DNA from 2 places in the Streptomyces sp. NPDC059900 genome. Region 1 is predicted to be linked to the other one. Evidence: riboswitches for the same ligand, from Rfam matches in the RefSeq annotation. Region 1 holds a riboswitch; the other holds the start of a gene.

What was found. Region 1 has a riboswitch for cobalamin ahead of metE (5-methyltetrahydropteroyltriglutamate--homocysteine S-methyltransferase). Riboswitches for the same ligand answer to the same signal wherever they lie in the genome.
Region 2: another riboswitch for cobalamin. It lies ahead of ACQKIP_RS31080 (ABC transporter substrate-binding protein); the one in region 1 lies ahead of metE (5-methyltetrahydropteroyltriglutamate--homocysteine S-methyltransferase).

What each region holds. Positions count from the first base shown of each region.
Region 1 covers NZ_JBNNJZ010000049.1:478-18,753, reverse strand. The annotation lists gene aceA (isocitrate lyase) at 1-407, shown strand, start outside; gene aceB (malate synthase A) at 572-2,164, shown strand; gene ACQKIP_RS10500 (3-hydroxybutyryl-CoA dehydrogenase) at 2,161-3,030, shown strand; cobalamin riboswitch at 3,195-3,410, shown strand; gene metE (5-methyltetrahydropteroyltriglutamate--homocysteine S-methyltransferase) at 3,574-5,895, shown strand; gene ACQKIP_RS10490 (NACHT domain-containing protein) at 6,019-9,117, shown strand; gene ACQKIP_RS10485 (NUDIX domain-containing protein) at 9,214-10,434, shown strand; gene ACQKIP_RS10480 (hypothetical protein) at 10,399-10,671, opposite strand; gene ACQKIP_RS10475 (glycerol-3-phosphate responsive antiterminator) at 10,876-11,445, shown strand; gene ACQKIP_RS10470 (MFS transporter) at 11,741-13,042, shown strand; gene ACQKIP_RS10465 (SDR family NAD(P)-dependent oxidoreductase) at 13,105-13,881, shown strand; gene ACQKIP_RS10460 (FAD-binding oxidoreductase) at 13,967-15,430, shown strand; gene ACQKIP_RS10455 (FGGY-family carbohydrate kinase) at 15,501-16,940, shown strand; gene ACQKIP_RS10450 (endonuclease/exonuclease/phosphatase family protein) at 17,120-18,133, shown strand; partial or broken gene ACQKIP_RS10445 (pirin family protein) at 18,195-18,276, opposite strand, start outside.
Region 2 covers NZ_JBNNJZ010000329.1:1,021-9,167, reverse strand. The annotation lists gene ACQKIP_RS31120 (alpha/beta fold hydrolase) at 1-792, shown strand, start outside; gene ACQKIP_RS31115 (arsenate reductase family protein) at 821-1,189, opposite strand; gene ACQKIP_RS31110 (hypothetical protein) at 1,333-1,638, shown strand; gene ACQKIP_RS31105 (alpha/beta hydrolase family protein) at 1,765-2,685, shown strand; gene ACQKIP_RS31100 (DUF2252 domain-containing protein) at 2,864-4,225, shown strand; gene ACQKIP_RS31095 (HAD family hydrolase) at 4,222-5,355, opposite strand; gene ACQKIP_RS31090 (AraC family transcriptional regulator) at 5,560-6,426, shown strand; gene ACQKIP_RS31085 (VOC family protein) at 6,432-6,878, shown strand; cobalamin riboswitch at 6,911-7,096, shown strand; gene ACQKIP_RS31080 (ABC transporter substrate-binding protein) at 7,162-8,147, shown strand, end outside.

The DNA of each region.
Region 1 (18,276 bases):
CCCGCGAGTTCGCCGAGGCGATCCACGCCGAGCACCCCGACCAGATGCTCGCCTACAACTGCTCGCCGTCGTTCAACTGGCGTGCCGCCCTGGACGACGACCAGATCGCCAAGTTCCAGCGCGAACTGGGTGCCATGGGCTACCGCTTCCAGTTCATCACCCTGGCCGGCTTCCACTCCCTCAACCACGGCATGTTCGACCTCGCCCGCGGTTACGCCGAGCACGGCATGACCGCCTATGTCGACCTCCAGGAGCGCGAGTTCGCGGCGCAGGCGCAGGGCTTCACCGCCGTCAAGCACCAGCGCGAGGTGGGCACCGGGTACTTCGACCAGGTGTCCACCGCGGTCAACCCCGCCTCCTCCACGACCGCGCTCGCCGGGTCCACCGAGGCCGAGCAGTTCCACTAGACGCTTCGCCGGATCGCGGCAGTCACGCCCATGGGCCGGTGGGGGGCTTGGCGCGCAGGTCTCCGCCCCTCTTCGGGGCACGTCCATCGCGTCTTCGGGGCAAGCCCATCGCGCCCCCACCGCCCCGTCAGTCCTCCCTCCCGCCTCCCGACGAGGAGAACCGCATGCCCACCTCCGCTCCGACCAGCCGTGCCCAGGTCCTCGGCATGCCGGCTGACCGGCACGACGAGATCCTCACCCCCGAGGCCCTTGAGTTCGTCGGGCGCCTCGTCGACGCCTTCGCCGAGCGCCGCCTGGAGATCCTCAAGGAGCGCAGGCGGGTCGGGGCCCGCCTCGCCTCCGGCTACCCGCTCGACTTCTCCGTCGCCACCGGCCGCGTACGGGCCGACGACTCCTGGCAGGTGGCGCCCCCGGCACCCGGCCTCACCGACCGCCGGGTGGAGATCACCGGGCCTCCGGAGCGGGCGATGACGGTCAACGCCCTCAACTCCGGTGCGCAGGTGTGGATGGCTGACTTCGAGGACGCCACCTCGCCCACCTGGGACAACATCGTCGAAGGCCAGCTGAACCTGCTCGACGCCATCGAGCGCAGGATCGACTTCACCACCCCGGAGGGCAGGCAGTACCGGCTCGGCGAGCGGACCGCCACCATCGTCGTCCGTCCTCGCGGCTGGCACCTGGTCGAAGAGCACCTGGAGATCGGCGGCCGGCCCGCCCCCGCCTCGCTGGTGGACTTCGGGCTCTACTTCTTCCACTGCGCCCAGCGGCAGATCGACGCCGGGCAGGGACCGTACTTCTATCTGCCGAAGCTGGAGAGCCGCGACGAGGCACGGCTGTGGAACGACGTGTTCGTCCTCGCCCAGGACCTCCTCGGCATCCCCCGCGGCACGATCCGGGCCACCGTCCTGATCGAGACCATCACGGCGGCCGTCCAGATGGAGGAGATCCTCTACGAGCTCCGCGAGCACAGCTCGGGGCTCAACGCGGGCCGCTGGGACTACCTCTTCAGCCTCATCAAGACCTTCGGGCACCGCACCGACTTCCTGCTGCCCGACCGGGCGAAGGTCACCATGACCGCCCCCTTCATGCGCGCGTACACCGAACTCCTCGTGCGCACCTGCCACAAGCGAGGCGCCCACGCCATCGGCGGCATGGCCGCCCACGTGCCCGGCAAGGACCCAGACGCGCACCGGGCGGCCCTCGCAACGGTCCGGCTGGACAAGGAACGCGAGGCCGAGGACGGCTTCGACGGCTCCTGGGTCGCCCACCCCGCCCTCGTCCCCGTCTGCCGCGAGGTCTTCGACGGGGTGCTCGGCAGCCGCCCGCACCAGATCGACCGCGCCCGCAGCGACGTCGAGGTGACGGCGGCACAGCTGCTCTCCGTGCGCCGGATCAGCGCACCGCCCACCTCGGAGGGCGTGCGCACCAACATCGCGGTTGCCGTGCGCTACTTCGCCGCATGGCTGCACGGGCAGGGAGCCGTCGCCCTCTACGGGCTCATGGAGGACACCGCCACCGCCGAGATCGCGCGGGTGCAGATCTGGCAGTGGCTGCGGCACCGGGCCGTCGACCGCGAGAGGGTTCTGGAGCTCCTCGACGCCGAACTCGCCGCCCTGGGCGCGGAGTATCCGTGGGCGCCGATCGATGACATCCGCATCATCTTCGAACGCACCGCCCTGGCACGCGAGTTGCCCGCCTTCTTCACCACGGACGCCTACTCCCGCCACCTCGTGCGCCGCCCGGAGGGACGGTCATGAGCGCGGCCATCCGCCGGGTCGGCGTGGTGGGCGGGGGCCAGATGGGTGCCGGGATCGCCGAGGTGTGTGCCCGCGCCGGTCTGGACACCGTGGTCTGCGAGGCCGACGCCCTGGCCGCCCGCGCCGCCCGCGAGCGCGTGGCCGTCTCCCTCGAACGCGCCGTCCAGCGCGGCAAGCTGGACCGCATCAGCGCCGAGGACGCACTGGCCCGAATGGTCTTCACCGGCAGCCTCGACGATCTGGCCGACCGACAGCTCGTCGTCGAGGCCGTGGTGGAGGACATCGCCGCGAAGACGGAGATCTTCGCGACCCTGGACAAGGCCGTCGAGGACCCGGAGGCGATCCTCGCCACCAACACCTCCTCCATCCCCGTGATGCGTCTGGGCATGGCGACCCGGCGTGCCGACCGCGTCCTGGGCCTGCACTTCTTCAATCCCGCCCCCGTACTTCCCCTGGTCGAGGTCGTCTCCTCGCTGCACACGGCGGCGCGGACCGTCGCCGCCGCCGAGGACTTCGCGGCGCACACCCTGGGCAAGACGGTCGTCCGGTCGAAGGACAGGGCGGGCTTCGTCGTCAACGCACTGCTCGTGCCGTACCTCCTGTCGGCGATCCGGATGACAGAGTCCGGCTTCGCCACGCCCGCCGACGTGGACGCGGGCATGGAGCTGGGCTGCGCGCACCCGATGGGCCCGCTGAAGCTGGCCGACCTGATCGGCCTCGACACGGTCGCCTCCATCGCGGCGTCCCTCTACGAAGAGTTCAAGGAACCCTTGTACGCCCCGCCGCCGCTGCTGCTGCGCATGGTCGAAGCGGGGCTGCTCGGCCGCAAGAGCGGGCGCGGGTTCCACACGTACGACCGGGGCTGAGGGGCCCGGGTCCGCCGCCGGGCCGAGGGCCTGCGGCTGCTGTGGGCGGGGGCGCGGAACAGAGTGGTGATCTGTTCCGCGCCTTCGCGTGCCCGAACGGGGTCCGTGTCTCACGTCACGGTCCGGAATGTGATCAGGACTGTCCGGCAGGTCGCGCGCCCTCTAGGGTTGCCCGTGCAGCTGGTTCGCCCTGCCCGCCAGGCAGACGCGTCGTAAGAGGGAACCCGGTGGGAATCCGGGACTGCCCCGCAGCGGTGAGCGGGAACGACCGCCGTCATACGCACTGGATCCAGGCGGATCCGGGAAGCGACGGCCAGTAGGAATCTGCCCCGGCAGATGTGCCCGCGAGTCCGAAGACCTGCCCGTTGCCCGTACGTGATCCCTCACGCACGGACATTCCGGTGACCTCGTGGGCGGGTCGGCGTACAGATCAGGCGGAGCACCGCGCCCAAGGCGCGTGCCGGATCCGCCCGGTCCGTCATCCCTTCGCGTCCGTGTCCCGTCACCGGGATGCTCAGGAGTCATCTCGCGAAGGAGATTTCCGTGACATCGAAGTCCGCAGCCGCGGCAGCACGGTCCACCGTGTACGGCTACCCCCGCCAGGGCCCCCACCGGGAACTGAAGAAGGCCGTCGAGGGTTACTGGAAGGGCCGCGTCACCGCCCACGCCCTCCGGGACACCGCGGTCCGACTGCGCAGGGACACCTGGCAGCACCTGGCCGACGCCGGCATCCATGAAGTGCCGACCGGTGACTTCTCGTACTACGACCACGTCCTGGACACCAGCGTCATGGTCGGCGCGATCCCCCGGCGGCACCGCGAGGCCGTCGACGCCGACGCCCTCGACGGCTACTTCGCGATGGCCCGCGGCACCCGGGACGTGGCGCCGCTCGAAATGACCAAGTGGTTCGACACCAACTACCACTACCTGGTGCCGGAGCTCGGCCCCGACACCGTCTTCACCGCCGACTCCGCCAAGCAGGTCGCCGAGCTCAAGGAAGCTCTTGCCCTGGGCCTCGCCGCCCGTCCGGTCCTCGTCGGCCCGGTCACCTATCTGCTCCTCGCCAAGCCCGCGCCCGGCGTGGCCGCCGACTTCGAGCCGCTCACGCTGCTCGACCGGCTCCTTCCCGTGTACGCCGAAGTCCTCGCCGACCTGCGTGCCGCCGGTGCCGAATGGGTGCAGCTCGACGAGCCCGCCCTGGTCCAGGACCGCACCCCGGCCGAGCTCAACGCCGCCGCCCGCGCCTACCGCGACCTCGGCTCCCTCACCGACCGCCCGCAGCTGCTGGTCGCCTCCTACTTCGGCCGGCTCGGCGACGCGCTGCCGGTGCTCGCCAAGGCGCCGGTCGAGGGCCTCGCCCTGGACTTCACCGAGGCCGCCGCGGGACAGCTCGACGATCTCGCCGCGGTCGGCGGTCTGCCCGGCAGGCGCCTTGTCGCGGGTGTCGTCAACGGCCGCAACATCTGGATCAACGACCTGTCGAAGTCCCTGTCCACGCTGGGCACGCTCCTGGGCCTCGCCGACCGGGTCGACGTCTCCGCGTCCTGCTCCCTGCTTCATGTGCCGCTGGACTCCACGGCCGAACGGGACATCGACCCGCAGATCGCCCGCTGGCTGGCCTTCGCCCACCAGAAGACCGCCGAGATCGCCACGCTGGCCCGCGGTCTGATCCAGGGGACGGGTGCCATCACCGCCGAGCTCTCCGCCAACCGCGCCGACCTGGCATCGCGCTCGGGCTCGGCCCTGACCCACGATCCGGCCGTACGCTCCCGGGTCGCCGCCGTCACCGACGCCGATGCCCGCCGCGCGCACGCCTACCCGGAGCGTGCGGCGGCCCAGCGGGCCCGCCTCGGACTGCCGCAGCTGCCCACGACCACCATCGGATCGTTCCCGCAGACCGGCGAACTGCGCACGGCACGCGCCGACCTGCGCGCGGGACGCATCGACACGGCGGGCTACGAGGACCGGATCCGCGCCGAGATCCAGGACGTGATCTCCTTCCAGGAGAAGGCGGGCATCGATGTCCTGGTGCACGGCGAGCCCGAGCGCAACGACATGGTGCAGTACTTCGCCGAGCAGCTCACCGGCTATCTCGCCCTGCAGCACGGCTGGGTCCAGTCCTACGGCACCCGCTACGTCCGGCCGCCGGTCCTGGCCGGCGACATCTCGCGCCCCGAGCCGATGACGGTGCGCTGGACGGCGTACGCCAACTCCCTCACCGACCGCCCCGTCAAGGGCATGCTCACCGGCCCCGTCACCATGCTCGCCTGGTCCTTCGTCCGCGACGACCAGCCCCTTGGCGACACGGCGCGCCAGGTCGCCCTGGCCCTGCGCGACGAGGTCAACGACCTGGAATCGGCGGGCACTTCGGTCATCCAGGTCGACGAGCCCGCCCTGCGCGAGACGCTCCCGCTGCGCGCCGCCGAACACGCCGCATACCTGGGCTGGGCCACGGAATCCTTCCGCCTCACCACCAGCGGCGTACGCCCGGACACCCAGATCCACACCCACATGTGCTACGCCGAGTTCGGCGACATCGTCCAGGCCATCGACGACCTCGACGCCGACGTCATCAGCCTGGAGGCCGCCCGCTCGCACATGCAGGTGGCCCGCGAACTGGCCGGACACGGCTACCCCCGCGAGGCGGGCCCCGGCGTCTACGACATCCACTCCCCGCGCGTACCCAGCACCGAGGAAGCGGCGGCCCTGCTGCGCAAAGGCCTGGAAGCCATCCCGGCCGACCGCCTCTGGGTCAACCCGGACTGCGGCCTCAAGACCCGCGCCTGGCCCGAAACCAAGGCCTCCCTGGAAAACCTGGTCGCGGCAGCACGCGAGGTGAGGTCGGAGCTGCCTGCGGGGTCCTGACCCGAATGCGCGGAGCGGGGCGGTCATTTGAGGCTGAATGGCCGCCCTGCGTCCTCGTCTCCGTCATGCTGGACGCGCTGGCCGATCCGTCACGGAGCTGGGAGGCGACCGGTGCCCAGGGGGATGAGTTACGCGGACGCGGTGCGGCTGCTGGGCGGAGAGAGCCCCGCGCTGGCAGCTCTTGACCGGCTGACCGGCGGTGCGCTCCTGGTGGCCACCGGCGGTGGGTCCGCACTGGCGTTGAGCCTGTTCGACGCACGGGGCGAGCTGGCACGGCTGAGTCAATCCATGGTCTCCGGCCTCGCCGAGCGGTCACGCGGCCTGGGCCGATTCGACCGCACCCAGCGCCTTTCCGCCGCGCACGCGGTTGTGGTGTTGGCCGCCTACTTCGACACCCTCAAGGAGTTCGACCTCCCCTTCGACCGCCGCGAGTTGAGCGTGGCCCGGGACGAGACCGTACGCATGGCCACCGGTCGCACCCCCGAGTCCGGACGGCTCGCGGCCCTCGCCGACGAACTGCTGCGCGCCGAGGTGCCGATGCCCGCGCCGCACCGCCCCTACGAACTGGAACTCATCGCGCTGCGCGAGTTCTACCGGACCTTGTCCGATCAGGTCGTGGCGTACCTGTCAGGCTGCGCGGCCTGGGAGGACGTGCCGGAGCGGGAGCGGGGTGATCTGCGGGCCACCTTTCTGGATTCCATCCCCGAACAGGCCCTATCCGCGTACGAGATCATGTACCGGCGCCTCGCGGCCGAGTCCCCCGAGGTGGCTGCCTGGGTCAACATCATCGACCACCAGGCGACCCGCAACGAGGTCCGCCGTCTCGAAGGCACGCTGCGGCAGTTGGAGGAAGCGGTGGCCAGGGCGGCCGACGGGCGGGTGGCAGCCGAGCGGTACGTGGCGCTGAACCGAGCGTCGCGGGCAGCGATGCACGCCCCGTTACTGGCACTGGAGGACCTTCCCGAAGGGCTGGCGGTCCCTGCCCTCGGCGAGGGATACATCTCCCCGGATTTCAAGGTGGCGGTTTTCGGAGCCACGGACCGCCTCTCGGAGGAGTACTGGTGGGACGAGCGGCAGGTTCACCCGGACCTGGAGGGCTTCCTGGCAGGCTTCTTCACGGCGCCGCAGGCCGTCGAGTCGCCGCTACTGCTCCTGGGGCAGCCGGGCTCGGGGAAGTCAGTGCTGACCCGCGTCCTGGCAGCCCGGCTGCCCGCCGCGGAGTTCCTCGTCGTACGGGTGCCGCTGTCCGCCGTGCCCGCGGACGCGGCGATCCAGGACCAGATCGAGACCGCGATCCGCGACGCCACCGGGGAATCCATGGCCTGGCCCGACGTGACGCGCACGGCGCCGCGTGCGCTGCCCGTGGTGCTGCTCGACGGCTTCGACGAACTCCTGCAGGCGACCGGGGTGAGCCAGTCCGACTACGTGCAGAAAGTGGCCGCGTTCCAGAAGCGCGAGGCCACGCACGGCCGCCCCATGGCCGTGGTGATCACCAGCCGCACCGCGGTCGCCGACCGGGCCCGTCTCTCGCCCGGCGGCGTGGCCGTGCGGCTCGAACCCTTCAGCGATGAGCAGGTGACGCGATGGCTGGAACTGTGGAACCGGACCAACGCGGCGCACTTCCGTGACCAGTCGCTGCTGCCCTTGCTCCCTGAGCATGTGCTGACGCAGCGCGGACTGAGCAGCCAGCCACTGCTGTTGCTGATGCTCGCCCTGTACGACGCCCAGGGGAACGACTTCCAGCGTGACCAGGGAGAGCTGGCGGGCTTCGACCTCTACGAACGCCTCCTGGCCCGCTTCGCGGCGCGCGAGGTCCGCAAGGGTGAGCCGGGGCTCACCGAGGAACAGCTTGGGCGGGCAGTGGAGGCCGAGCTGCTGGTCCTGTCCGTGACGGCCTTCGCCATGTTCAACCGCGGCAGGCAGTGGGTCACCGAGGAGGAACTGACGGAGGACCTGGAAGTACTCCTGCCACGGCGCGCACGGACTGTGCGCACTGCCGATCTGCGGGCCGCACTCACGCCCGGTCAGGTGGTCGTGGGCCGGTTCTTCTTCATCCACCGTGCGGAGGCGTCACGGGACGGGGTACGACTGCGGTCCCTTGAGTTCTTGCACTCGACTTTCGGCGAGTACTTGATCGCACGGCTGACGCTGCGGGAGCTCGAGGACCTTGCGAGGACGGCTCGCGCCGACGCCTGTCGGGTCCGGTCCCCCGTCCCTGACGATGCGTTCCTTCATGCCCTGCTCTCCTATCAGACGCTCTCCGTCCGCTCCGCCACCCTCACCTTCCTCAACCAGGCGCTCGAACGGCTGCCCCCGGAACAACTGACCGTACTGCGACCGCTGCTCCTACAGCTCTTCCACTCCGCGTTGCAGGCCCGGCAGGAACGCGCCTTCGACAGATACCAGCCCGCGAACTTCCCCGTGCCGGCCCGGCACGCAGCCTGGGCCGCCAACCTACTGCTGCTCCTGGTACTCCCGGGCGAGCCCGTAAGCGGTCGGGAACTGTTTCCCGAGGGAGAACCGGCACATCACTGGAACCGGCTGATGACGCTGCTCAAGTCGCAGCTCACGTACGAAGGTTGGCCTATGCTCGGCCGAGTCCTCTCACTGGAGCGCACCTGGCTGGACGGGCGCAGGGACGTGCTTGTCACGTTGACGGACATCGCCTCCGGCAACCCTCCCGCCACCCCGGCGGTCGATCCGTACTGGACGTATGACATCGAGCCCAGCAGCGACGAGCGTGGGCGTGTCTCTTGGATGAGGAGTCTCGAGGAGCATTGGCGCCGGGACACGCACCTGCTGTGCGACACGGACCGCGACATCCTTCAGCACGCGCTCGAGCCCTTGTGCCAGGCAGGGCTCGGCATGGCCGTCACCGACTTCGCCGGCTACTGGGAAGAACGCTGCATCTCGGCGGCGCACGCTCTGCTCCAACTCTGGACAGCCCGGCACGAGGGGCCCGCGCCGGAGCGTCCCCCGGAACTTCACCGCATCGCGCTGCACATCGCGTTGCATAGCCTGCCCGGATCAGAATCCGACTTTCAGGATTTCATCGAACGTTACTTGCGCACAGTGCTCCGCGAATGGCGAGCGATCGGCCGCGATCCGGGTGAGGCCTGGATCGAGCAAACCATGGCCATCGTGCGCACCAACCGCTCCGGCAACACCGCGGGCCGGGATCTCGACCGTCAGGCAAGAGCACTCCTGGACGAGCCGGACTGACCCGCGCGGCGGGGCAGACGTCGGAGGGCCGTAGCCCTCATCTCTCATGCCGTGCGGCGCTCCGTCGCACCCGCCCTCCCCACGAGGAGTCACACCGTGCCCGTCGATGACATCAACGCTCATGCCTGGAACATCTACGGCCAACGTCAGCTGGCTCACGCCTGCCTGCCGCCCGTCCCTGACCAGCTGTCCTGGACGCCTTGGGCAGGGGTCGGGCCGGGTGCCGAAGTCCTCGGCGACCTCGCCGGCCGGCGCGTCCTGGACATCGGCTCCGGCGCCGGCCACCACGCCGTGCACCTCGCCCGGGCGCACGGTGCTCGCGTCACCGGAATCGAGCTGTCCCCGACCCAGCACCAACGTGCCACCTCCGCATACGCGGACATCCCGAGCGTGGAGTTCGTGCAAGGGGACGTAGCCGAATACCTCATCGGAGCCGAGCCGTTCGACGCCGCGTACGCCATCGGCACTCTGGCATTCCTCGACCCGCACCGCGCGCTGCCCGTCTTGCGCGACGGTCTGCGCCCAGGGGCGCCGCTGATCCTCTCGCTCCTGCACACCGACCTGCACGGCCACGGCCCTTCCACGGAAGTCGTGCCTCGAGAGCAAGAGATCCTGCTGCGCGATGATCCTCCGCTGCCGACCCTCATGTGGATCCTGACACCGGGACTGTGGGAGGAGCTGCTCACCGACTATGGCTTCCGTGTCGAGGCCAGCGAGCTGTTGAGTCCTCCCGAGGGCAATGCCCCGATCATCCAGCAGCTCATCCGCGCCCGCCGCCGGCCCAACCCGCCGCCGCGGGCGTCCAGCCGCCCCCGCGGCCCCAGACCGCCGGCGGCGCACGCGGCCGTCGGTGTCGGGGCGATCGTCCACGGCGAGCAGGGGATCCTGTTGGGACGCCATCGTCACGGAACCCTCGAACTGCCCGGCGGGACCGTGGAGGCCGGGGAGTCCTTCGAAGGCGCAGTGGTGCGCGAACTCGGTGAGGAGAGCGGGCTGATCGCCCGGCCGGCAGACGTCACGCTGGTAGGAACACTTGTCGATCACGTCGAGGGAGTGCTGCGGGTGACCGTCGGCGCGATCGTCCACGCCTGGCGGGGGCAGCCGGCCACGCAGCCGGACGAAAGTGTCGGCGACTGGGCCTGGTACCCCTTGGACCGACTGCCCGACGACCTGTTCGTGTGCAGCGCCCAGATCCTCACGGCCTGGCGTCCCGGCCTGCCCATCGATCACTCACCCGCACACTTCACGCCCTTCGCTGCGGCGGACGTGAGGGCGTCCGCTTCACAGGTGGCGTGGCGGACTGTTGCGGATGGCTGAGCGGCGGGCCCACAGTGCGCAGGCGAGCAGCACGAGACCGGCGAGGCAGTAGGCCCACGCGTTCGTGCTGCCCCTGGCGGCGCCAACGGCCCAGGCCAGCGACCAGATGGCTAGCAGGGCGCTCAGGGCGGTCCAGGCGAGCGTCCACATCTGGTTACGCGCCGCGAGACGTTGCGGAGTACCTCGTTCCATCTCGCCCATGCCGGGCGAGCCACGATGCTCATCACGAATCGTCATAGGTTGCCGGATGCCCCCGACCCGGCGACCGAACCACGGACCACCGGCATAGACCCGGCCCACGCGGCACGCACCGAGCGGTGGGCCGGGCGGTGCGGGGCTGGTCGGGGGCCGCGTGGCAGGCGCAGGTCACGGCCTTACCCTGAAGGGGCTCAGCGCCCCGGGACGGGGCCTGTCCGACGCGCCGCACGCCAGGAGATCCCCATGGACACCACGCCGCTCCCCTCGCTCCTGGAGGACCATCCGGTCGTCGCCAGCGTCAAGGACGCGGACGACCTCGACGCCGTGCTGCGCTCCGACTGCCGCATCGTCTTCCTGCTCTACGGCACGGTCCTCGACCTGCCCGCGATCGTGCGGCGGCTCAAGGACGACGGGCGGATCGTCCTGGTCAACGTGGACCTGCTCGAAGGCTTCGCCGGCAAGGAGATCGTGGTCCGGTACATCAAGGAGCGCACGGCCGCCGACGGCGTGCTCAGCTCCAAGGCGTTCATGCTGCGCGCGGCCCGCGAGCTCGGCCTGTACGCCGTGCACCGCTTCTTCCTCATCGACTCGATGTCGTACCGCAATCTCGCCCCGCAGCTGCGCATGTCGAAGGCCGACTGCGTGGAGATCCTGCCGGGCTGCATGCCCCGGGTCATCTCCTGGGTCGTCGAGGACATCGATGTGCCGCTCATCGCGGGCGGCCTTGTCTGCGACCGGGACGACGTATTCGCCGCCCTGAAGGCGGGGGCGAGCGCCATCGCCTCGTCGAACCGCGAGGTCTGGGCGATGTGACGGCCGCGGGCACGGCGCGCGACATCGGGGGTTGACACTGCCGACACCCTCGATTTACTTTTGCCCGGCGGGCCGAAAGTAGGCGCCGCCCCCAAGCTGACACCACAATCGCATATCGGCTTCCGGACCATGAGTCTTCGACTTCTGTTCCGGGGCAGTTACTAGAGACCAGAGAACAGTAACTCCCACCCGCAAGGGGAGAGTTGCTGTTCTTTTTTTGTGCCTTCAAGTGCTTCTTGCCCTGTCCTGTCTTGTCCTGCCCGTCCTGCATTTCCACAAAGAGGTGGTGAGCGCCGTGACCAAGTCCCAGAAGTGGGTCAGCTTTCTGATCCTGTCGATGACCTGCGGAGTCATCTACCAGGTCGCGTACATCCGGTTCGTGTTCCTGGGGCCCACGGCGAAGGCACTCGCCCTCTCGGGGCAGGAGTACGCCAACATCATCTCGGTGTTCGGCATCGTCGCCATGGTGATGTACTTCTTCGGCGGCTGGTTCGCCGACAAGTTCTCGCCGAAGCTCCTGATCGTGACCGCGCTCGTCGGCACCGGAATCGCCGATCTCTATCTCGGGACCGTTCCCGGATACTGGGGAATTCTGGCCGCACACGTCCTCATGGCCGTGATGGGAATGGGTCTGTACTGGGCCGCCCTGGTGAAAGCCATCGGAATGCTGGGTGATTCCTCGGAACAGGGCCGTCTGTTCGGTTTCCTTGAGGGCGTGCGCGGTGTCACGTCGACGATCGTCGGCTTCGTGGGGACGGCCGTCGTCGCGGCGAGCGTCGCCGAGGCGGCGGGCGTGCTGTGGCTGATCCGCATCTACGGCATCCTGTGCTTCGTCTACGCCGCTCTCGTGTGGCTGTTCGTCAAGGGGGACGAGCGGCGCCTGGCCGACCTCGGCTCCAGCACCGTCACCCTGCGCCAGCTGTGGCTGGCGGCACGCAACAAGTACACGTGGCTGATCGGCGGGACGGTCATGCTGATGTACTGCTTCTACACCACGCTCGGCTACTTCTCGCCGCTCCTGGAGCACCAGTACGGGATGGCCGCCGCGCTCATCGGCGTCATCGGCGTCGTGCGCACCTACGTCTTCCAGTTCGTCGCCGGTCCGGCCGGCGGGGTCGTCGTGGACAAGGTCACCAAGTCGACGCCGCGCTTCCTGCGCTGGATGTTCCTAGGCTGCGCCGCCATCGCCGTGACCTTCCTGGTGCTGCCGCGTGACTCCGCCTTCAAATGGGTGGCCCTTGCCCTGATGTTCGCGCTGTGCCTGCTGGTGTTCGCCAGCCGGGGCGTCTACTGGGCGCAGGTGGGCGAGGTCGAGGTCCCGGCGGACGAGCGCGGCGGCGTCATCGGCCTCGCCTCGGGGATCGCGTATCTGCCCGACGCGTTCCTGCCGACCGTGAGCGCCTGGTGGATCGGCGATCCGGCCGCGACGCCCGCCGTCCCCGAGCACGGCGGCGGCTACACCACCCTGTTCCTCTTCCTGCTCGCCATGGCGCTCCTGGGCGTGGGCCTGACCACGCTCACCGACCGCACCCGGCGCCGCGAACTGGCCGCCCGCGCCTCGCGGCCCGCCCCGGGGGCGGTGCCCGTCACCACCTGAGCTCCCAGCGACTCCGCCCCACCGCACCACGTACGTACCGCACCGGAAAGAGCGAACTCCCCATGGACATCACCGAGTTCAACCGCGACTTCTTCTCCCTCGACGGCAAGAGCGCCATCGTCACCGGCGGCAACACCGGCCTCGGCCGAGCGTTCTCGCTGGCTCTCGCCAAGGCGGGCGCCGACGTCTTCGTGCCCTCCATGGCCGCGGACGACGGCACCACGCAAAAGCTGATCGAGGCCGAGGGGCGCCGCATGGAGTTCCTGGAGGCGGACCTCACCGAGCCGGGCGTGCCGGGCCGGATCGTCGAGGGCTGCGCGGACGCCTTCGGATCGGTGGACATCGTGGTGAACTCGGCGGGCATCTGCAACATCGCCGACGTCGAGGAGTTCGGCCGTGCGCAGTGGGACCCGATGGTGAGCGTGAACCTCACGGCCCCCTTCGAGCTGAGCCACGAGGCGATCCGCTTCATGGTCCCGCAGCGCTCCGGCAAGATCATCAACATCGCGTCGATGTTCTCGTTCCTCGGCGGCCAGTGGTCCCCCGCGTACGCCGCCACCAAGCACGGCATCGCCGGTTTCACCAAGGCGTACTGCGACGAACTCGCGCAGCACAACATCCAGGTCAACGCGATCGCCCCGGGCTACTTCGCCACGAAGATCACCGAGGAGACGCGGGCCAACCCCGAGACCAACCAGCGCGTCCTCGACCACATCCCGGCCGGCCGCTGGGGCGACGTCGCCGACCTGATGGGAGCGACGGTCTTCCTCGCCTCCCGCGCCTCGGACTACGTCAACGGCCACGTACTCCCGGTCGACGGAGGCTACTTGGTCCGCTGAACCAGCCGACTCGCACCCGGACCGCCCGTACCGACACCCGCATTCGCCCGCACCCCCCACACCGCACACCAAGAGGTAGATCACCATGGCCCAGTCGCTCTCCAAGCTCACCCGCGACGACATCCGCGCCCGGCTCACGGACCTGCTCACGGCAGAGCAGATCGTCACGGACGAGGAGCAGCTCAAGCTCGCGAGCGTCGACCGGTTCAAGAAGTACCAGTCGGTGCACGGCATCTTCGACGGTCCGATCCCGGCCGCGATCGTCAACGCCCGCTCCACCGAGGACGTGTCGAAGGTCCTTGCCTTCGCCGACGAGAACAAGATCAACGTGGTGGCCCGCACCGGCCGCACCGGCACCGAGGGCGGCCTGGAGACCGCGGTCGAGGACACCATCGTGCTCGACGGCTCGGGCCTCGACGCAATCATCAAGGTCGACGCCGAGAACATGCAGGTCACCGTCCAGTGCGGAGTCCCGCTTCAGCTCCTGGAGGACAAGCTGCGCGAGCAGGGCCTGACGACCGGCCACTCGCCGCAGTCCAAGCCGCTCGCCCAGTACGGCGGCCTGGTCTCCACCCGTTCCATCGGCCAGTTCTCCACCCTGTACGGCGCGATCGAGGACATGGTCGTCGGCCTGGAGGCGGTCTTCCCCGACGGTTCCGTCACCCGCATCAAGAACGTGCCGCGCCGCGCGGCGGGCCCCGACATCCGGCACATCGTCATCGGCAACGAGGGCGCCCTGTGCTACATCACCGAGGTCACCGTCAAGATCTTCAGGTACCAGCCGGAGAACAACGAGTTCCACGGTTTCCTCGTCGACGACATGGCCACCGGCATCAAGGTGATCCGCGAGGTCGTCACGAACGGCTTCAAGCCGTCGGTCGTACGCGTCTACTCCCCCGAGGACGCCCGCCAGCACTTCGCGCACTTCTACAAGGACAAGGTCGTCGTCGTCTTCGTCGCCGAGGGCCCCAAGGGTCTCGTGCGCGCCACCAGCGAGGAGATCGAGCGCGTCGTCGACCAGTACCCGCACGAGAAGGTCGACCCGGCCCTCATCGAGAACTGGTTCGACAACCTCAACTGGGGCGTCGACAAGATCGAGGCCGAGCAGCAGGTGATGCTGGCCAAGGCCGAACTCGGCTACACCACCGAGGTATCGGTCGACTGGTCGCGCACCGTCGAGCTCTACGAGAACGTGATCGGCCGCATCCGCACCGAGTACCCGGCCGCCGACGACCTGGTCATGCTGGGCGCCCACTCCTCGCACAGCTACCAGACGGGCACGAACCTGTACTTCGTCTACGACTACAAGATCAACTGTGAGCCGCGCGAGGAGATCGAGAAGTACCACATCCCGCTCAACGCGATCATCGTCGAGGAAGCCCTCAAGGTCGGCGGCTCGATGGTCCACCACCACGGCATCGGCAAGTACCGCGCCCCGTGGACGACGCAGGAGCACGGCAGCGCGTACGCGATCCTCGCCAAGCTCAAGGAGACCTTCGACCCGAACGGGATCATGAACAAGGGCACGATCTTCCCGATCGACGCCTGAGCCCTCCCCCGCCGCACCGTTCTCCTGTTCCGTAACTTCCGTTCTCGCGTACGACTCTCCCGGAGTGGGCATGTCCAGCACCCGTCCCCGCTACTTCATCGGCATCGACAACGGCTCCCAGTCGTCCAAGGTGACCGTCTTCGACGACCGCGGCCGCGCCGTCAGCGAGGGACGCGCCGCGCTGCGCCCCTACGACACCCCGCGCCCCGGCGTCGTGGAGCACCCGGACGACGACCTGTGGACGTCGATCGGCGAGGCGAGCCGCGCGGCGATGGCGGCGTTCTCCGGGGACCCGGCGGACATCGCGGGCGTGGGCCTGTGCACGATCCGGTTCTGCCGTGCCGTCCTGAAGGCGGACGGCACGCTCGCGCAGCCCGTCATGAGCTGGATGGACGAGCGGGTCGGCATGCCCTACGCGCACACCGACCCCGATGCGGCGTACGTGACGACGTCATCGGGCTACATCAGCCACCGCCTGACCGGCGCCTTCCGTGACACGGCGGCGAACTACGCCGGTATCTGGCCGCTGGACCCCGACACCTGGCAGTGGACGGACGACGAAGCGGAGCTCGCCAAGTCCGGCATCCCGCGGGCCATGCTCTTCGACCTGGTGCTGCCCGGCGACGTCCTCGGCGAGGTCACCGGGGCGGCCGCCCTGCATACCGGCATCCCGGCGGGCGTCCCGGTGGTCGCCACCGCCAACGACAAGGCCGTCGAGGCCCTCGGCTGCGGCCTGCGCACCCCCGGCACACTCCTGGTCTCCCTCGGCACGTATGTCGCGGGGATGGCCACAGGGCCGCGCAACGTCCGGGACGCCACCGTCTTCTGGACCAACTACGCGTCGCTGCCGCACTCGTACCTTTATGAGTCCGGCGGTGTGCGACGCGGCATGTGGACGGTCAGCTGGTACCGCGACCTGCTCGGCGAGGAAGCGGCCAAGCGAGCCCGCGAGGCGGGTCTGGACATCGAGCAGTACCTCAACTCCGAGGCGGCGAAGGTCCCGCCGGGCTCCGACGGTCTGATGACGGTCCTCGACTGGCTCGCCCCCGGCGAGGCCCCGTTCCGCAAGGGCACGATCCTGGGCTTCGACGGACGCCACGGCCGCTTCCACGTCTACCGCTCCATCCTGGAAGCCCTCGCCATGACGATCCACGACACGGCGGCCGGGATGGCGGCCGAACTCGGCACCGGGTACGACGAAGTCATCGTCTCCGGCGGCGGCTCGCGCTCGGACCTCATGATGCAGATCCACGCCGACGTCCACGGCATCCCGGCCCGCCGCGCCGAGGCATCGAGCGCCGCGGGCCTGGGCTCGGCGATCTGCGCGGCGGTCGGCCTCGGCACCTACGCCGACTTCGACGAGGCGATCGACGCGATGGTCCGCCCCGGCGAGAACTTCCTCCCCGACCCGGCCCGCCACGCCCTCTACCGCCGCCTGGAAACCGTCTACCGCGACGTACGCGACCACACCGACGCGATTTACCGGCGGACGTACGACATCTTCGGCTGAGGGCGCGCCGAAGACCGGGGCCTCGCCGTTCGCCGGACGGAGAGGTCAGGCACATATCGCCGGCGTATCGAAAACGGCATACGTGCCCGCAACACCGCGCCGCCTTGAGTGGTGGCATGACGCGAACCCAGCCCTTCGACGACACGATTCCGGCCGTGGCCGAGCTCGATCCGGACCCGATGCCCCAGGTGGACACGACGGACCGGATACTCGGCACCGCCACCCGGCCGGGACCGTGGAAGCGCGGCCGGGTGCTCGCGGCGCTCGCGCTGCTGCTCGGCCTGTTCCTGCTGCTGCACGCGCAGATCACGGACCGCGGGGGCCTCGGCAGCCTGGTGGAGTCATTCCTGCCGTGGTTCGGCCTGTTCGTCCCCGTGCTGCTGGCCGGAGCGCTGTGGCGGCGCTCCGCCTCCGCGGTGGTCGCGCTGCTGCTGCCGGTCGCGGTGTGGCTGAACCTCTTCGGCGGCTTGCTCGTCGACAAGTCCCATCCGGCCACCGACCTCACCGTGGCCAGCCACAACGTCGGCGCCGACAATCCCGACCCAGTCGGCACGGCCCGCGACCTGATCGCCTCCGGCGCCGACGTACTCGCCCTGGAGGAGATCACTCCGCAGGCCAAGGGCACGTACGAGAAGGAGCTGGCCAAGGCGTACCCGCACCACGCGATGGGGGGCACGGTCGGGCTGTGGAGCAAGCTGCCGCTGTCGAAGACGCGGCCGGTCGACATCCAGCAGGACGTCGGGCCGCTGGCGGCCACCAAGCCGGAGGACGTCAGGCTGGCCGACAGCCGGGCGCTGCGCGCCACGGTGGCCACGGACCAGGGTCCGCTGGCGGTGTACGTGGCCCACCTGGGGTCCGTGCGCGTGGTCCCGGGGGACGGCTTCTCGACCGGCGGCCGGGACCGCAACGCGAGGGCACTCGGCGAGGCCGTCGCCGCCGAACCGAACGAGCGGCTGGTGCTGCTCGGTGACCTGAACGGCACCACGGACGACCGCGCACTCGCCGGCCTCACCTCGCGGCTTGACTCGGCCCAGGACGAGGCAGGGGACGGCTTCGGCTTCAGCTACCCGGCGAAGTTCCCGGTGACACGGATCGACCAGATCCTGGTCCGCGGCGTGGAACCGGCCAGTTCATGGGTCCTGCCCGCCACCGGCAGCGATCACCTGCCGGTGGCGGCCAGCATCAGCTGGTGAACCCGGCCCACTCACCGGGCGGCGGCGCCGGTGCGGTGCTCCACGACTCCGGACCTATCGGTCAGCGCACCCGTCCGCGCGGTTTGAGCGGCACGGTCGGCAGGGTCGGCGCAGGGATCCGGCCACCGTCGTACCCCTTCACC
Region 2 (8,147 bases), on a different contig from region 1:
CCCGAGGGGACGGAGCACCGCACGGTCTCCACTCCCTTCGGCGACACGTACGCAGCGGTGTGCGGACCGGTCGGCGCCCCGCCGCTCGTGCTGCTGCCCGGCGGGGGCGCCACCGCGGGAAGCTGGTTCGCGAACGTCGCCAAGTGGGCCCGCAAGCGGCGGGTGTACGCGGTCGACCTGATCGGCGAACCGGGGCGCAGCGTGCCGGACGCGGGCCGGCCGATCCGTTCCGTGTCCGACCTGACCGGCTGGCTGGACGCGCTGCTCGACGGACTCGGGATCGAAGGGGCGGTCGATCTGGGCGGACACTCCTACGGTGCCTGGATCGCCCTCCATTACGCCCTGCACGCGCCCCACCGCGTCCGGCGCCTGGTCCTCGTCGACCCGACCCAGTGCTTCGCCGGATTCCGTCCCGGCTACCTGCTGCACGCGCTGCCGATGCTCCTGCGCCCCTCAGGGCGGCGCACGCGGGCGTTCCTCACCTGGGAGACCGGCGGCGTCCCGCTGAACACCGACTGGCTGCGGCTCCAGGAGCAGACGGCGGGCTTCCCCAAGGCGAAGCCGGTCACCGGCCCGCGTCCGGCGCCGGACGCGCTGCGCGAACTGCGGCTTCCCGTGCTCGTCCTGCTCGCAGGGCGCGGCCGTGCGCACGACGCGCGCAAGGTGGGAGCGCGCGCCGCCGGGCTGCTGCCCGACGTGCGGACGGCCGTGCTGCCGGACGTCGGGCACCACGGGCTGCCGCACAACCGGACCGCCGAACTGAACGGCAGGGTGGCCGAGTTCCTCGGCTGAGGGCCGGCGCAGGGGCCCGGCGGGGCGGCTACCGGGACAGCGCGTCCCGTACCGCCTCCTCCGTGCGCCCCACCACCGCGGTGCCGTCGTCGGCGGTGATGATGGGCCGCTGGATGAGCTTGGGGTGCTCGGCGAGCGCCGTGATCCAGCGGTCGCGGCCCGAGGCGTCGCGTGGCCAGGCCTCGCGGTCCTTCAGGCCCAGCTCCTTGGCGGCGTCCTCCTGGGTGCGCGTGATGTCCCACGGCTCCAGGCCGAGCCGCTCCAGGACGGCGCGGATCTCGTCCTCGGAGGGGACGTCGTCGAGGTAGCGGCGGACGGTGTAGTCGGCGCCCTCCGCGTCGAGCAGCGTGAGCGCGCTGCGGCACTTCGAGCAGGCGGGATTGATCCAGATCTCCATGCCGCACACGCTACCCGCGACCCACCCGTCACAGCGCCCGAAAGCCCGTCTGGCCAGCGGCGATTGTCAGTGCCCGGCAGTAGAATTGACTCAGTGTTCGAAGGTTCCCGACGGGGGTTCCTGACCGCGACAGGAGGATGCCTGTGCCCGCTGCCGCTCTCACATCGAAGTCCAAGCGCAACGCTTCCCGGCCCGTGATCATCGACCCGACGTACGCACCACTGGAGAAGCGTCCGCTCCCGGCCGGCCGGCCGCGCGAGTGGTACATCACGCACAACCGGCGCCTGAAGGCCATGCGTCTGGCGATAGCACTCCTCGACTCGGGCGTCTATCTGGCGAACCAAGCGAGCAACACCCGTATCCGGAGCATGGCGGAGGACGTGGGAATCCACCCGCCGTCGGACATCACCTGCCACATGGTGCGCGCCCTGATGCGCTACAGCCGCTGAACCAGCCGCTGGACTGTGGCCGAACCAGCCGCTGGGCGGTCGCGGCACAACCGCCGAGCGGTCGTCACGGCGCGTGCGGGCGGGGGCCGAGCGCCCCCGCCCGCACGCGTGGTCCATGCTGACCGCATGACTCAGCCGGAATCCGCCCCCGCCCAGCAGGAACCGGCAGCCGAGCTGCCGCTGCTGGTCACCGCCCGACTCGCGGACGGGGCGCGGTTTCCCGTCCGCGGCCTGCGGGGGAGCGAGGCATCGCCGCGCCCCGCGCCGGCCGTCCTGATCCTCCCCGCCATGGGCACCCCCGCCCGCTACTACCGCGCGTTCGCACGCCAGTTGCACGCGGAGGGGCTCACCGCCCTGACCGTGGACATGCGGGGGCAGGGGGAGAGCACCCCGCGGGTGACGGACCCGGACGCCGCCGACCACGGCTACCGCACCATCGTCGAGCAGGACCTCGTCGCGGTCATCGAGGCGATACGCGGCGAACTGGGCCCGGAGCCCGCGCTGTACCTCCTCGGCCACAGCATGGGCGGCCAACTGGGCCTCATTCACGCGGCCCTGGGGATCGGCCCCGGCGTCGACGGAGTCGCCCTCGTCGCCTCGGGCTCCGTCTGGTTCCGGGCGTACGGCCCCCTGCGCGGGCCCCTGCTGCTCATCGGCGAACTGCTCACCGCGGCCACGTCCACGCTGCTCGGCCGCTGGCCCGGCACCAGGCTCGGCTTCGGCGGCAACCAGCCCAAGGGCGTCATGCGCGACTGGGCACGCCAGGGCCGCACGGGCCGCTATTCCTCCCCGGGCTCCCCGCACGACTACGAAGCGGCCCTGCGCACCCTGGACCTGCCCGTCCTCGCCGTCTTGGTGGAGGGCGACACCTGGGCCCCCGCGGCCGCTCTCGACCACCTGGTGGGCAAGGTGCCGGGGGCCCGCGTCACCCGCCGCCAGTACTCCGCAAAGGAGGCGGGCGCCCGCCTCGACCACTTCGTGTGGACGCGGGCGGGAAGTGCGCTGGCCAAAGGGGTGGCGGCATGGGCGGTGGCGGGCGGAAGCTGAAGACCCGGGGAAACCGGCGTACCCGGGAAGCCGAAGCCCCCGACGTGCCACGGGCCGGGTCACCCGTTCGCCGTACCCGGCATGCGGACACGCCCGCGGCGGCTTTGGCTGCTGCTGAGGGGGGCCGCCGAGGGGGAGGCCGCTGCCGGGAGCTGCCGACGGAGAGGGGGCCGGGGCGATGATCGCTCCGCAAGAGCGTGCCCGGCAGGGCAGGGCCGCCCGCAAGAACGCCTCCCGTTCCTCGCACGGGGCCTGGATTCCCTCCGCCGATCGCGCCGACCCGGTCACCGTGCTCGAACGGCAGGGCGCGGACCGCGTCCAGGAGCTGCTGCCGGTCCGCTACGCCCGCATGGCCGCGTCCCCCTTCTCCTTCCTGCGGGGCGCCGTCGCCGTCATGGCGGGCGACCTGGCCGCCCAGTGGAACACCGGGCTCACGGTCCAACTCTGCGGCGACGCCAACCTGTTGAACTTCGGCCTGTTCGCCTCCCCGGAAGGCACCCTGGTCTTCGACCTCGACGACTTCGACGAGACCTGCCCCGGCCCCTTCGAGTGGGACGTCAAACGCCTGGCCGCGAGCATCGCCGTGGCATCCCGCGGCAGCGGCCACCCGCAGAGCGCGGCGCACGCGGCCTGCCGCGCGGCGGTGGCCGCGTACCGCACGTCGATGAGGCGTCTTGCCGGACTCGGCGAACTGGCGGTCTGGTACGAACGCACGGACACGAAAGGCCTGTTGCCGCTCATCGACGCCACCCGCCACCGCGACCGGAGGAAGAGCGCACTCAACGGAGGCCGGGCCCGCACCACCCTGCCGGCGCTCGGCAAGCTGACCAGCGAAGCCGACGGCGTCCGCCGCATCGTCCACGATCCGCCGCTCCTCGTCCCGGCAGGCCCCCCGGACATCGCGGCCGTACGCAAGATCTTCGGCGACTACCGCTCCACGGTCTCCGAGGAGCGCCGAATCCTCCTGGACCGCTACCACTTCGTGGACGCGGCGCGGAAAGTGGTGGGAGTGGGCGGCGTCGGCACCCGCTGCTTCATCGTGCTCCTCGCCGGGCGCGACGCCGACGATCCGCTCTTCCTCCAGATCAAGGAAGCCGTCCGCTCCGTCTACGAGGAGCACCTGCCGGCCGGTCCGTACGTCCATCCCGGCCACCGTGTCGTCGCCGGCCAGCGCCTGCTCCAGGCGGCGGGCGACATCTTCCTCGGCTGGATGACGGGCCCCCGGGGCCGCGCCTTCTACTGGCGCAGGCTCCGGGACGTGCGGGGCCCGGCGGACGTCGAGGCCATGTCCGCCACGGAGCTGCGCTCCTACGCCCGGCTCTGCGGCACGGCGCTCGCCCGCGCCCACGCCCGCTCCGGCGACCGCATGGCCATCGCCGCCTACCTGGGCGGCTCCGACACGTTCGACCGGGCCGTCGCCGACTTCGCGCTGCGCTACGCCGCGCAGAACGCGCAGGACCACGCGGCGCTCGTCGAGGCGATCGCCTCGGGTCTGGTGAACGCCGCGGGTCCGGACGGTGCTGCGCCGCAGGGGGTCTAGCCGATCTGGTCCGGCGTCACCGTCAGCCACCGCTTGTCCGCGGTCACCTTCTGGCCGAGTTCACGCTGGCGGTCGGCGTTCTTCTGCTTCATCCCGTCCAGCTCCTTCATGTACGAGTCCTTGCGGTTGACCCAGACCCGCGCACCGCCGTGCGTCACGTCCGCCGAGTGGAACAGCATCGGGCCGTCGCTCTTGGGGGTGTCGCCCGCCACCAGGACGGGCTTCTTCCACTCGTCGATGTACGTGCTGATGGCCGCGGGCTTGCCCTGGTACCAGGTGAGCGGGGCCCACAGGTCCGGCGTCAGCTCGTGCTTGGCCAGCTTCTTCTGGTCGAAGCGGCCCTCCGCGATCTCCTTGCGGGAGCTGGTGACCTCGCCGGTCTTGCGGTCCTTGAGCTGGAGGCCGACGCCGATGACGTTCTCGGGCTTCACGTCGTAGCCGTACTTGGGGTCGGCGAGGACCATCCGGACCAGGTCCTCGCTGGCCGCGCTGACGACGTACACCTCGATGCCGTGGCTCCGCAGGGACTTGTAGAGCTCCTGCATGCCGGGGAAGAACTCGGGCTTCTTCACCTCGGTCTTCGTCAGCTTCCCGTCCTCGTAGTACTCGGCGGGGATGGGCTTCTTGTAGGCGAGGAGCTCGTCGACGTACCCCTTGAGCTCCTTCAGCGTGAAGCCGGAGAAGATCTGCGCGGCCCACGGGTAGCAGACCTGGTCGTCGACCTCGCAGAGCCGGTTGTAGTAGCTGTAGAGGCTCTCCTTGTGCTTCGCCGTGTCCTTGAACGGGATGATCTTCAGCGACGGGTCCATCGTCTTGCGGGTCAGGACCCCCTTCATCTCCAGGAAGGGCAGGAGGGACTCCTCCAGGTCGTTGCGGTACGTCGTGTTGTCCGCGTCGAAGACGGCGTACGCGCCCTTGCCGCCGTTCTCCGCGATGACCTTGCCCAGCTTCTTCGCGACCGGCTTGGGCCAGTGCTTCAGCTCGGCGGCTGCCCCGGCGCTCTTCGCGGCGGTCTTCGCGGAGGCGTCGGCGGCCGTCGCGTCCGTGCTCGGCCAGAGCGCCGTGCCCGCGATGACGGCCGCGGTGAGCGCGCCCGCCGTGCCGAGTACGGCAAGCTTGCCCTTTGCCATTGATGCCATGGTTCTGTGCCCCCTGAGAGCGGTCTGCGCCCCGTCCGGAGCGGCGGGTCATCGTATGGGCCCGAGCGGCGGATTCCCATGATCGACATCACCGGACGGAACGGGCATGGGACGCCTGTGCGCGGGTAGCAGCGTCAGACGCCCGCACGCTTCCCAGCCCTGCTCCGGAGCGAAGCCCATCGCATACTGGAAGGCATGGAGAGCGTCTCCCCGGAGTTCGTACGGGCCGCTCCGCGGCTCGGCGGCATGGTGGTGTCCGCCGTCGGCTACCGCACGGCGGGCGAGCAGCCCGGTCTGCACCGCGGCCTGCCGTCCCCGTATCTGACGCTGATCTTCTCCCTGGACGGCCCCGTCGCCACCGGCGACAGTCCCGGGCAGGCGACCGGACCCGACGCCACGCGCACGGACATCGTCGTGGGCGGCCTGCACCAGTCCCCGGCGTACGTCGTGCGGCCCGAGCACGAGGCGGGCATCCAGCTCGCCGTGCACCCGCTCGCCGCCCGCGCCCTGTTCGGCGTACCGGCGGCGGAGCTGGCGGCCGACCTGGTGACGCCCGGCGCGCAGGTGATGGGGCGCCGCGCCGCCGACGTACGGGAGCTGCTGTGCGAGCAGAGCGGCTGGGAACAGCGGTTCGCCTCCTTGTCCGCCTACTTGCGGCAGCGCGCGGCGGACGCGGACGCCGCGGGAGCGGTACGCCCGGAGGTCGCCGAGGCCTGGGCCTGGCTGGCCCGGCACCAGGGCGCCGGCACCCTGCGCGGCCTCTCCCGGCACGTCGCGCTCAGCGAACGCCGCCTGACCACGCTCTTCCGGGCCGAGACGGGCCTGAGCCCCAAGCAGGCGGGCCGCCTGATGCGCTTCCAGCGCGCACGCAACGCCGTCGTACGCTCCGTCGCGGCGGGCGCCGCCCCCGACCTGGCCCGCGTCGCCGCCGACTGCGGCTACTACGACCACTCCCACCTGGTGCGGGACTTCCGGCAGTACACCGGCGCGAGCCCCAGCGGCTGGCTGGCCGAAGAGTGCCGGAATATCCAAGCCGGGAGCCACGGCGGGGGCGAAGAGTAGGAGCCATGGACACCACCGAGAAGCAGAACAAGCAGCCCCGGTCCACCGGGCGCGCCCCCAGCGTCTGGCCGACGCTCCAGGCGCACGACGCCCCCGCCCTGATCGACTTCCTGGTCGGCACCGTCGGCTTCCTGCGCACCGCCGTCTACCAGGACGGCGACAGCGTGGCCCACGCCGAGCTCGACTGGCCCGAGGGCGGCGCGATCATGCTCGGCTCGTACGACGACGGGGCCGGTGACTGGTGCCTGAAGCCGGGCACCTTCGGCACGTACGTCGTCACCGATCATGTCGACGACCTCTACCGGCGGCTCGTCGCCGCCGGGGTCGAGATCACCCGGGAGATCGAGGACAAGCCCTACGGCAGCAGGGAGTTCGCGATCACCGACCCCGAGGGCAACAAGTGGTCCTTCGGCACCTACCGCGGCGCACCCAGGCCCGACGGGGCGTCCTGACCCGGCGTGACGGCGGTCTCCCTGACCTTGCGTGATAGCTTGCGAGCGCCAGTCAACCCACACCAGGGCCAGGGAATCCGGTGCGAATCCGGAACTGACGCGCAGCGGTGAGGGGGAACGGGCGGGGCCACGGCCACTGGGCGTCCACGGATGCCCGGGAAGGCGCCCCGTCCGGCCGATCCCCGAGTCCGAAGACCTGCTGGCGCCTGCGCCGCGCACCGAGCGGCGCAGGTGATGAAGCAGGCCAGGCTCCGCGTATGAGCCATGAGACTCAAGGGATCGTGTGTCCTCCTCAGCCCGTCGTGTACGTATACCCGTCGTCCTGCTCGTCGCGGCCCTGTCCGCCACGCTGACCTCCTGCGGCGGCGCGTCTTCCGCCGGGTCCTCCGGGTCGTCCGCCACGGGCAAGAAGGCCGACGGCTACCCGCTGACCCTGGCCTCCTGCGGCAAGAAGGCGGAGATCAAGGCGCCGCCGCAGCGGGCGGTCTCCCTCGACCAGGGTTCCACCGAGATCCTGCTCTCGCTCGGCCTCGCGGACCGCATGGTCGGCACCGGCACCTGGACGGACCCGGTCCTGAAGGGCCTGGAGAAGGACAACGCCAAGGTCGACCGGATCGCCGACAGCTACCCCTCCTTCGAGAAGGTCCTCGCCAAGGAGCCGGACTTCGTCACCGCGTCCTTCACGGCGACGGTCAGCAAGGGCGGCGTCGCCGACCGCGCCAAGTTCGCCGAACTCGGCGTACCCGCCTATGTCTCGCCGTCGGACTGCGCGGGCAAGGACAACAGCGGCGACGGCGACGGCAAGCGCGTCAAGACGCTGACCATGGACACCGTCTACGGCGAGGTGCGCGACCTGGCCGGGGCGTTCGGCGTCCAGAAGCGCGGCGAACGCCTGATCGCGGACCTCAAGGGCCGGGTGGCGAAGGCCGCGAAGACCATCAAGAAAGCCGACGCGGCCGACACGTCGGTCCTCTACTGGTTCGCCAACTCCGACGCCCCCTACATCGCGGGCTGCTGCGGGGCGCCCGGCATCATCACGCGCGAGCTCGGCGTGAAGAACGTCTTCGACGACACCCGCGAGGAGTGGCCCCAGATCAACTGGGAGACCGTGGCCGACCGCGACCCCGATGTCCTGGTCATCGGCGACCTCACCCGCAAGTCACAGACCGCCGAGAGCGCGAAGAAGAAGATCGAGTTCCTGGAGTCCAACCCGGCCACCAAGAACCTGACCGCCGTGAAGAAGAAGCGGTACGTACTGCTGAGCGGCCA